Regions from separate parts of the Streptomyces telluris genome, predicted to be linked through region 3. Evidence: predicted binding sites of a transcription regulator. Region 3 holds the regulator's gene; each other region holds the start of a gene.

Region 1 (3,272 bases), on a different contig from region 3:
CCCAGTCGGAGTCCGTGGCCTCGATCTCGGCCTTGATCTGGGCGACGCGGCCCTGGACGTCCTCGGAGTTGCCGCCACCGTCGACGATGGTGGTGTCGTCCTTGGTGATGGTCACGCGGCGGGCGGAGCCCAGCACGTCCAGGCCGACCTGGTCGAGCTTGAGGCCGACCTCCTCGGCGACGACGGTGCCGCCGGTCAGGGTGGCCATGTCGCCCAGCATCGCCTTGCGGCGGTCGCCGAAGCCCGGGGCCTTGACGGCCACGGCGTTGAAGGTGCCACGGATCTTGTTGACGACGAGGGTGGAGAGGGCCTCGCCCTCGACGTCCTCGGCGATGATCAGCAGCGGCTTGGAGGAGCCACCCTGGATGATCTTCTCCAGCAGGGGCAGCAGGTCCTGGATCGAGGAGATCTTGCCCTGGTGGATGAGGATGTACGGGTCCTCGAGGACGGCCTCCATGCGCTCCTGGTCGGTGACCATGTAGGGCGACAGGTAACCCTTGTCGAAGGCCATGCCCTCGGTGAAGTCCAGCTCCAGACCGAAGGTGTTCGACTCCTCAACGGTGATGACACCGTCCTTGCCGACCTTGTCCATCGCCTCGGCGATGAGCTCGCCGACCTGCTTGTCCTGGGCGGACAGGGCGGCGACGGCCGCGATGTCGGCCTTGTCCTCGATCGGACGGGCGGTCGCGAGCAGCTCGTCGGAGACGGCCTTGACCGCGGCGTCGATGCCCTTCTTCAGGGCGGCCGGGGAGGCGCCGGCGGCGACGTTGCGCAGACCCTCGCGGACCAGCGCCTGGGCCAGGACGGTCGCGGTGGTGGTGCCGTCACCCGCGATGTCGTTGGTCTTGGTCGCCACCTCCTTGACGAGCTGGGCGCCCAGGTTCTCGTACGGGTCCTCGATCTCGACCTCACGGGCGATGGTGACGCCGTCGTTGGTGATGGTCGGGGCACCGAACTTCTTGTCGATGACGACGTTGCGGCCCTTGGGGCCGATCGTCACCTTGACCGTGTCCGCCAGCTTGTTGACACCGCGCTCGAGGGCGCGACGGGCGTCCTCGTCGAACTTCAGGATCTTCGCCATGGTTGCTTCAAGTCCTCTCAAACGAACCGCGCCCCGGACCCCGGCGGCATATACACACGGGAACCAGGGCGCAGATCACATCAAACGGGGTGAATTACTTCTCGATGATCGCGAGCACGTCGCGAGCCGAGAGAACGAGGTACTCCTCGCCGTTGTACTTCACCTCGGTGCCGCCGTACTTGCTGTAGAGCACGACGTCGCCGACGTTCACGTCGAGCGGAAGACGGTTGCCCTCCTCGAAGCGGCCCGGGCCCACGGCCAGGACGACGCCCTCCTGGGGCTTCTCCTTGGCGGTGTCCGGAATAACCAGGCCAGAGGCCGTGGTCTGCTCGGCGTCGAGCGGCTGGACCACGATGCGGTCCTCAAGCGGCTTGATGGCAACCTTGGAGCTGGCGGTCGTCACGATCCGACCTCCCCCTTCGGAGATTCACGGGGTTATCTGTCTGAGGTGGCGACCAGGAGGATCCGTCGTCGCGGGTGCCGGATTCTGCCCGTCGCTGCGTTTGGCACTCCCGGGTGGAGAGTGCCAACGGAGCCGAGACTATGACGCGGTTAGCACTCGGTCAAGCGGAGTGCCAATTCGCCGTGCGGCGAGCCTGCGGTTCACCCCTGGGGGTAAGGCACCCGGCCGGTCGGGGCGGCGCGTTCCGGCGTTCCGGCGCGGAGGTGGATCTGCCCGCGGGCCGCGGGTCGTAATCCTCCGGATTCTCATGCGGCGCGTACGACCCGTGCGGCGCGTCCGGCACCCGGCACCCGGCACCCGGCCTAGACGTAGTCCTCCAGGCGCGCCACCGTGAACCCCTGCCGCTCGATGCTGCGCAGCATGTTGGTGACCATCCGCGTCATGGTCGTGCCCTTGAGCTCCGAGGGGCCGCGGAAGTGGGCGAGGACGATGTCGCCGGAGCGCAGCTTCCCGCCGTCCGCGTAGCGCATGTCGTTGATCTGCATCGTCGCCTCCCACAGCAGCAGCGCCTTCACCCCGCAGCTGCTGGCCGCGGCGAGGGTGGCGTCGTTGTAGTTGCCGTAGGGCGGGCGGAAGAACGGCGGCTTGCTCCCGTACCGCTTCTCCAGGGCGTCCTGCTGGCCGCAGACCTCGCGGCGCTGCGCGTCGGCGGAGAGGGTGCGGAGGTTGGGGTGGGAGAGGGTGTGGTTGTGGATGCCGTTGCGGTTCCCCTCGCCCCGCAGCTGCTCGAAGTAGCCGTAGCCGCTGCCCGCGCGGGCGATGTCGTCGGTGAGGAACATCGTGAAGGGCAGCTTCAGGTCCTTGGCCATCTCCACGAATTCCGGGTCCTTCTCCGCCCCGTCGTCGAAGGTCAGGAAGACGACCTTGTCCTGGGTGGGCACACGCCGGATCACCTTGGGCGCGGCGCCGGCCTTCATCCCGTCCGTCAGCCTGGCGGCCGGCGGGGCGGGCGGCGCGGCGAGGGGCTTGTCCAGGCCCCAGCGGCGGTAGGCGGCGGCGTCCGGGACGGCCGGGGCCGAGGGCGAGGACGCCGCGTCCGTACGCGCAGAGGGGGACGCGGACGCCGTTCCCTTGCCGCCACCGGAGGAACCGGAGCAGCCGCTGAGGAGCAGGGCCAGCAGGAGCGTGCCCGCGGCGGCGGCACGGGCGGACGGGCGGGCGGATATCGGGCCGGATACAGGGGAGCTCACACCTCTGATTGTTGTGCATGTGTTCGAGCCGGGCAGACCGGGCGGAAGGGGGGCCTGTCGGAGGGGCGGGGAGGAGGCCCGGGCGAAGGCCTGGGCAAGAATGGCCGGGTGCCAGCACAGAACGAACCGAACGAGCCGAACAAGCCGAACGCCCGGGACGAACCGGACGCGTCGGGGGCCGCCGTTGCCGCCTTCACCGCCCTCCTCACGGACGAGGGCCGCGGCCTGCTCGCCGGGCTGCGCGACCACGACCCCGCCCGGGAACTGGCCACGGCGACCCGGCTGCGCCGCGACCACCCCGCGGAGCTCGTCTCGGCGGCGCTCGGCATGGCCCGGCTGCGGCAGCGGGCCGTGGCGAAGTTCGGTGCGGAGGACGCGTACCGGATGTTCTTCACGCCGAACGGCGTGGAGCAGTCGACGCGGCGGTCCGTGGCCGAATACCGGGCCGGCCGGTTCGCCGCGCTCGGCGTCCGCTCCGTGGCCGACCTGTGCTGCGGCATCGGCGGCGACGCGATCGCGCTGGCGCGCCTGGGCATCC
Region 2 (3,272 bases), on a different contig from region 3:
CCCTGGTGGGGGTACCGCCCTCGGGCGCGTACAGCGTCAGGACAGGTGATCCGTCAGGATCAGAAGTCCATGTCACCGCCGGGCATGCCGCCCGGAGCGGCCGCGGCGGCCTTCTCCGGCTTGTCGGCGATGACGGCCTCGGTGGTGAGGAAGAGCGCAGCGATGGACGCGGCGTTCTGCAGGGCGGAGCGGGTGACCTTGGCCGGGTCGATGATGCCCTCGGCGACCAGGTCGACGTACTCGCCCGTGGCGGCGTTGAGACCGTGGCCCGGGGTCAGGTTGCGCACCTTCTCCACGACGACGCCGCCCTCGAGACCGGCGTTGACCGCGATCTGCTTGAGCGGGGCCTCCAGGGCCAGCTTGACGGCGGCGGCACCGGTGGCCTCGTCGCCCTCGAGCTCCAGCTTCTCGAACACCTGGGAGGCCTGCAGCAGGGCCACGCCACCACCGGCGACGATGCCCTCCTCGACGGCCGCCTTCGCGTTGCGAACGGCGTCCTCGATGCGGTGCTTGCGCTCCTTGAGCTCGACCTCGGTCGCGGCACCGGCCTTGATGACGGCCACGCCGCCGGCCAGCTTCGCGAGGCGCTCCTGGAGCTTCTCGCGGTCGTAGTCCGAGTCGCTGTTCTCGATCTCGGCGCGGATCTGGTTGACGCGGCCCTGGACCTGGTCGCTGTCACCGGCACCGTCGACGATGGTCGTCTCGTCCTTGGTGATGACGACCTTGCGGGCGCGGCCGAGCAGGTCGAGACCGGCGTTCTCCAGCTTGAGGCCGACCTCCTCGGAGATGACGGTGCCACCGGTGAGGATGGCGATGTCACCGAGCATGGCCTTGCGGCGGTCGCCGAAGCCCGGGGCCTTGACGGCGACGGACTTGAAGGTGCCGCGGATCTTGTTCACGACGAGCGTGGACAGGGCCTCGCCCTCGACGTCCTCGGCGATGATCAGCAGCGGCTTGCCGGACTGCATGACCTTCTCCAGGAGCGGCAGCAGGTCCTTGACCGAGCCGATCTTGGAGTTGACGATCAGGATGTACGGGTCGTCGAGGGACGCCTCCATACGCTCCATGTCGGTGGCGAAGTACGCCGAGATGTAGCCCTTGTCGAAGCGCATACCCTCGGTGAGCTCCAGCTCCAGACCGAAGGTCTGGGACTCCTCGACGGTGATGACGCCTTCCTTGCCGACCTTGTCCATGGCCTCGGCGATGAGCTCGCCGATCTGGGTGTCGGCGGCGGAGATGGAGGCGGTGGAGGCGATCTGCTCCTTGGTCTCCACGTCCTTGGCCTGCTCGAGCAGGGCACCGGAGACGGCCTCGACGGCCTTCTCGATACCGCGCTTCAGCGCCATCGGGTTGGCACCGGCGGCGACGTTGCGCAGGCCCTCGCGGACCAGGGCCTGGGCCAGGACGGTCGCGGTCGTCGTGCCGTCACCGGCGACGTCGTCCGTCTTCTTCGCGACCTCCTTGACCAGCTCGGCGCCGATCTTCTCGTACGGGTCCTCGAGCTCGATCTCCTTGGCGATGGAGACACCATCGTTGGTGATCGTGGGGGCGCCCCACTTCTTCTCGAGGACGACGTTGCGGCCCTTGGGGCCGAGGGTGACCTTGACGGCGTCGGCGAGCTGGTTCATCCCGCGCTCGAGACCGCGCCGTGCCTCCTCGTCGAACGCGATGATCTTGGCCATGTGAAGTGGTCCTCCCAGGACGGGGTGGAGACTGCTCCGGACCGCACTGGCGCCCGCGACGGACGGCCTGCGTACCCTGCGGTTCCTTGCCCCGCCTGGCATGCGGACCTCACCGACGGTCCAAATCTGTCACTCTCACTCGGAGAGTGCTAAGCCCAATGATTAGCACTCGACCAGGGAGAGTGCAAGCGCCCCGGGGGGACAGTCACGCCCACGGGGCGCCCGGAGCAGGGGCCCCAGGCAGCCGTACCCACCCCACGCGCCCCGCACACGCGCGAGGGGCCCGCACCCCGTCGGGTGCGAGCCCCTCTGCAAACCGAGCGAGCCGGTGGTCGATGCGCCGCGATCAGACCTGCTGCAGCTTCACCATGTCCGCCTGCGGCCCCTTCTGGCCCTGCGAGATCTCGAACTCGACCCGCTGACCCTCCTCGAGGGTGCGGTAACCGTCCATCTGAATCGCGCTGTAGTGGACGAATACATCCGCACCACCGTCGACCGCGATGAAGCCGTAGCCCTTCTCCGCGTTGAACCACTTGACGGTGCCCTGAGCCATGCCTAACTCCCCTATTACTGGCCCTTGCGCAGGACCGCACTTCGCGGACCCGGGTCAGACCTCACCCCCTGGCAGCCCAGTGGGTGTGCGCCGGAACGCGTCGACCGCGGCTGAATGTATCTGCACGGATGCCGTCTGCAACAGGTCACTCGGACGAGAATTCCGGGCATGGCCGATCGAGGAAATCGGCTGAACTCCGGGTATTTCAGGGCAAGTCGGGCCGGGTATAACGCAACCAACCCGGCATTTCGTGCACACACTTCGCGCACAACTTGACGGGTTCTCATATGCGTTCGGCACTGACGCCGGGCGGGGATCGCCCCAACTGTATCGCGCTCAACAGGCGGAATCGCCCCGTCCGCTTTACGGACGAGGCGATTCCGGGTACGTCGTGCGGCAATAACGGAGGAACCCTGTGAAACCTCAGCCGCCGGCGACGGCCGGGATGACGGAGACGGCGGAGCCGTCGGGGGTGGGCGTCTGCAGCCCCTGCTCGAAGCGGACGTCGTCGTCGTTGACGTAGACGTTGACGAACCGGCGCAGCTTGCCGGCCTCGTCGAGCACGCGGGCGGCGATGCCGGTGTGGTTCTCCTCCAGGGACCGGAGGACATCGGCGAGGGTCGCGCCCTCGGCGGAGACCTCGGCCTTCCCGCCGGTGTAGGTACGGAGGATGGTGGGGATGCGAACGGTGACGCTCATGGGGAAGCTCCCTCGAAACGAGTTGTGGGCAGGCGTTCCGCAGGGCGGAACAGGTGGGCGCAACCGGCCCGCAGATGTCAGACGGCGGCAAGACCAGCGGCGCGGAACGCCTCCAGCGACGGCCGGATCGTCGCCGTCGGCCCCGCCGCGACCGCGTCGAGCGTCTTGAGCCCGTCCCCGGTGTTGAGCACGACGGTCGTGAGCGACGGATCCAACCGACCGCTCTCGATCAGCTTCCGCGTCACCCCGACCGTCACCCCGCCCGCCGTCTCGGCGAAGATCCCCTCGGTCCGGGCGAGCAGCCGGATCGCGTCCACGATCTGCTCGTCGGTGACGTC
Region 3 (3,272 bases):
GAAGCTGCTTGATCTCTTCGTACATCGCCGCGGGCGTCTTGTAACCGGCGGCCAGGAAGCCGAGGCCGCCGGCCTCGGACACCGCGGCCGCGAGGGCGGGCCCGGAGACGCCGCCGGCCATGGGCGCCTGCACGACCGGGTGCCGGCACAGGCCGGTGAGCGCGGAGGCCACCCTGGGTTCGTATGCCATGACCACATCGTGTCACAGACCATGTCAATCACCGGACGGGCTCGATCCGAGCCCGTCCGGTGAAAAAGACCACACCGCCAGATGAAGGGTCAGCGCCCGTTGAACGCGTCCTTCAAGCGCGAGAACAGCCCCTGCTGCCCCGGCTTGCCGTGCCCGCCCGGGGGCCGACCCCCGGACCCCCGGCCCGGCGCCTACCGCCCGTTGAAGGCGTCCTTCAACCGCGAGAACAGCCCCTGCTGCCCCGGCTTGAACTCGCCCATCGGCCGCTCCTCGCCCCGCAGCTTCGCCAGCTGCCGCAGCAGCTCTTCCTGCTGCGGGTCGAGCTTATTGGGCGTGATGACCTCGACGTGCACGATGAGGTCGCCGCGACCGCCGCCGCGCAGGTGCGTGACGCCCCGCTGGTGCAGCGGGATCGACTGGCCCGACTGCGTGCCGGGCCGGATGTCGATCTCCTCGACGCCGTCCAGGGTCTCCAGCGGCACCTTGGTGCCGAGGGCCGCGGCCGTCATCGGGATGGTGACCGTGCAGTGCAGGTCGTCGCCGCGGCGCTGGAAGACCGGGTGCGGCTTCTCGTGGATCTCGACGTAGAGGTCGCCGGCGGGGCCGCCGCCGGGGCCGACCTCGCCCTCGCCCGCGAGCTGGATCCGGGTGCCGTTGTCGACACCGGCCGGGATCTTGACCGTCAGGGTGCGCCGCGAGCGGACGCGGCCGTCACCGGCGCACTCCGGGCAGGGCGTGGGCACGACCGTGCCGAAGCCCTGGCACTGCGGGCACGGCCGGGAGGTCATGACCTGGCCGAGGAAGGAGCGGGTGACCTGCGAGACCTCGCCGCGGCCACGGCACATGTCACACGTCTGGGCGGAGGTGCCGGGGGCCGCGCCCTCGCCGCTGCACGTGGTGCAGACGACGGCGGTGTCGACCTGGATCTCCTTGGTCGTCCCGAAGGCGGCCTCGTCGAGGGTCACTTCGAGACGGATCATGGCGTCCTGGCCGCGCCGGGTGCGCGAGCGCGGGCCGCGCTGCGACGCCTGTCCGAAGAAGGCGTCCATGATGTCGGAGAAGTTGCCGAAGCCCGCGCCGAAGCCACCGGCGCCGCCACCGCCGCCGGACGCCGAGAGCGGGTCGCCGCCGAGGTCGTAGACCTGCTTCTTCTGCGGGTCCGAGAGCACCTCGTAGGCGGCGTTGATCTCCTTGAACCGCTCCTGCGTCTTCGGGTCCGGGTTGACGTCCGGGTGCAGCTCGCGGGCGAGGCGGCGGAAGGCCTTCTTGATCTCGTCCTGCGAGGCGTCGCGCCGTACGCCCAGGACCGCGTAGTAATCCGTGGCCACTTACGACTCCGCCAGGATCTGTCCGACGTAACGTGCCACTGCGCGTACCGCTCCCATCGTTCCGGGGTAGTCCATGCGGGTCGGTCCGACCACGCCGAGTTTGGCGACTGCCTCGTCGCCCGAACCGTAGCCGACGGCGACGACCGATGTGGAGTTCAGTCCCTCGTGAGCGTTCTCATGCCCGATGCGCACCGTCATCCCGGAGTCCTTGGCCTCGCCCAGCAGCTTCAGCAGGACGACCTGCTCCTCCAGCGCCTCCAGCACGGGCCGGATGGTGAGGGGGAAGTCGTGACCGAAACGGGTGAGATTGGCGGTGCCGCCGATCATCAGCCGCTCCTCGGTCTCCTCGACCAGCGTCTCCAGCAGGGTGGCCAGCACCGTAGAAACGGTTCCGCGGTCCTCCTGCTCGAAGGACTCGGCCAGATCCGCCACCAGCTGCGGGACGTCCGTGAACCGGCGGCCCACGACACGGCTGTTGAGCCGCGCGCGCAGATCCGCGAGGGAGGTCTCGCCGATCGGGGCCGGGCAGTCGATCATGCGCTGCTCGACCCGCCCGGTGTCCGTGATCAGCACGAGCATGACGCGGGCCGGAGCCAGCGAGAGCAGCTCCACGTGGCGCACCGTCGAACGGGTCAGCGACGGATACTGCACCACCGCGACCTGCCGGGTCAGCTGCGCCAGCAGGCGGACCGTGCGCCCCACGACGTCGTCCAGGTCGACGGCGCCGTCCAGGAAGTTCTGGATGGCGCGCCGCTCCGGCGTCGACAGGGGCTTGACGCCCGCCAGGCGGTCGACGAAGAGCCGGTAGCCCTTGTCGGTCGGGATGCGGCCGGCGCTGGTGTGCGGCTGGGCGATGAAGCCCTCCTCCTCCAGCGCGGCCATGTCGTTGCGCACCGTGGCCGGGGAGACGCCCAGCCGGTGCCGCTCGGTGAGGGCCTTGGAGCCGACCGGCTCCTCTGTGCCCACATAGTCCTGGACGATGGCGCGCAACACCTCGAGCCTGCGTTCGCTCAGCATCGCGCGCACCTCCAAGTCCAGACCGTCTTACGGGGCCCGTTCCTGGCACTCAGCAGTCGCGAGTGCCAAAGCCCTCCAGCCAGTGTACGGCCGTGCACCACAGGCAGGGCAAGAGCCGTCCCCGCCGCGTGCCCGCGGCAGGACGCCGGACGGGCAACCGTACCGCGCTCCCGCTAGCGTCCTGGTATGGACAGCGGTCAGCAAGGCCACGGGGATGCAGCACGGTGGGAACGGCTCGCGCCGGGCGTCGCGCGCCGCCGAATGCCGACGTGGGACGCCACCGTCGGGGTCGTCACAGGCAGTACGGGCGTGCTGCTCGTGGACACCGGCTCGACGGTCGCCGAAGGCGCGGAGCTCGGGCACGAGGTGCGGGAACTGTTCGGCCGGGGAGTGACGCATATCGCTCTGACGCACCCCCACTTCGATCACGTCTTCGGCACGGCGGCCTTCCCGGGCGCGGAGGTGTACGGGGCCGTGGGCGCCGCCGAGCTGATGCGGCGCGAGCGCGAGGAGCTGCGGCTGGACGCGGAGCGGTACGGGCTCGCGCCCGCGGCCGCCGCGGAGGCCGCCGAGCGGCTCGTCACACCCCGGCACCCGGTCAGCGGGGAGCTGACGCTGGACCTGGGCGGCGGGCGCCAGGCGCTCCTCGCCAACCTCGGGCCCGGCCACACCGCGCACGACCTGGCGGTCTTCGTCGCGGGCTCGGGCGGGGCGCCCGAGGTCGTCTTCTGCGGGGA

What was found. The regulator HrcA, encoded in region 3, represses chaperone genes, less so after heat shock. The targets are predictions, from matches to a motif close to TTNGCACTCNGNNNNNCNGAGTGCNAA.
Region 1: the regulator HrcA is predicted to act here: its motif matches at 1,634-1,660, upstream of groES (co-chaperone GroES).
Region 2: the regulator HrcA is predicted to act here: its motif matches at 1,845-1,871, upstream of groL (chaperonin GroEL).

What each region holds. Positions count from the first base shown of each region.
Region 1 is NZ_JANIID010000028.1:100,664-103,935, reverse strand. It holds gene groL (chaperonin GroEL) at 1-1,081, opposite strand, end outside; gene groES (co-chaperone GroES) at 1,176-1,484, opposite strand; gene NQU55_RS26500 (polysaccharide deacetylase family protein) at 1,847-2,734, opposite strand; gene NQU55_RS26495 (THUMP-like domain-containing protein) at 2,843-3,272, shown strand, end outside.
Region 2 is NZ_JANIID010000003.1:139,910-143,181, reverse strand. It holds gene groL (chaperonin GroEL) at 60-1,682, opposite strand; gene NQU55_RS04920 (cold-shock protein) at 2,029-2,235, opposite strand; gene NQU55_RS04915 (ubiquitin-like small modifier protein 1) at 2,659-2,934, opposite strand; gene thrC (threonine synthase) at 3,012-3,272, opposite strand, start outside.
Region 3 is NZ_JANIID010000006.1:108,794-112,065, reverse strand. It holds gene NQU55_RS09145 (nitronate monooxygenase) at 1-172, opposite strand, end outside; gene dnaJ (molecular chaperone DnaJ) at 382-1,518, opposite strand; gene hrcA (heat-inducible transcriptional repressor HrcA) at 1,519-2,535, opposite strand; gene NQU55_RS09130 (MBL fold metallo-hydrolase) at 2,722-3,272, shown strand, end outside.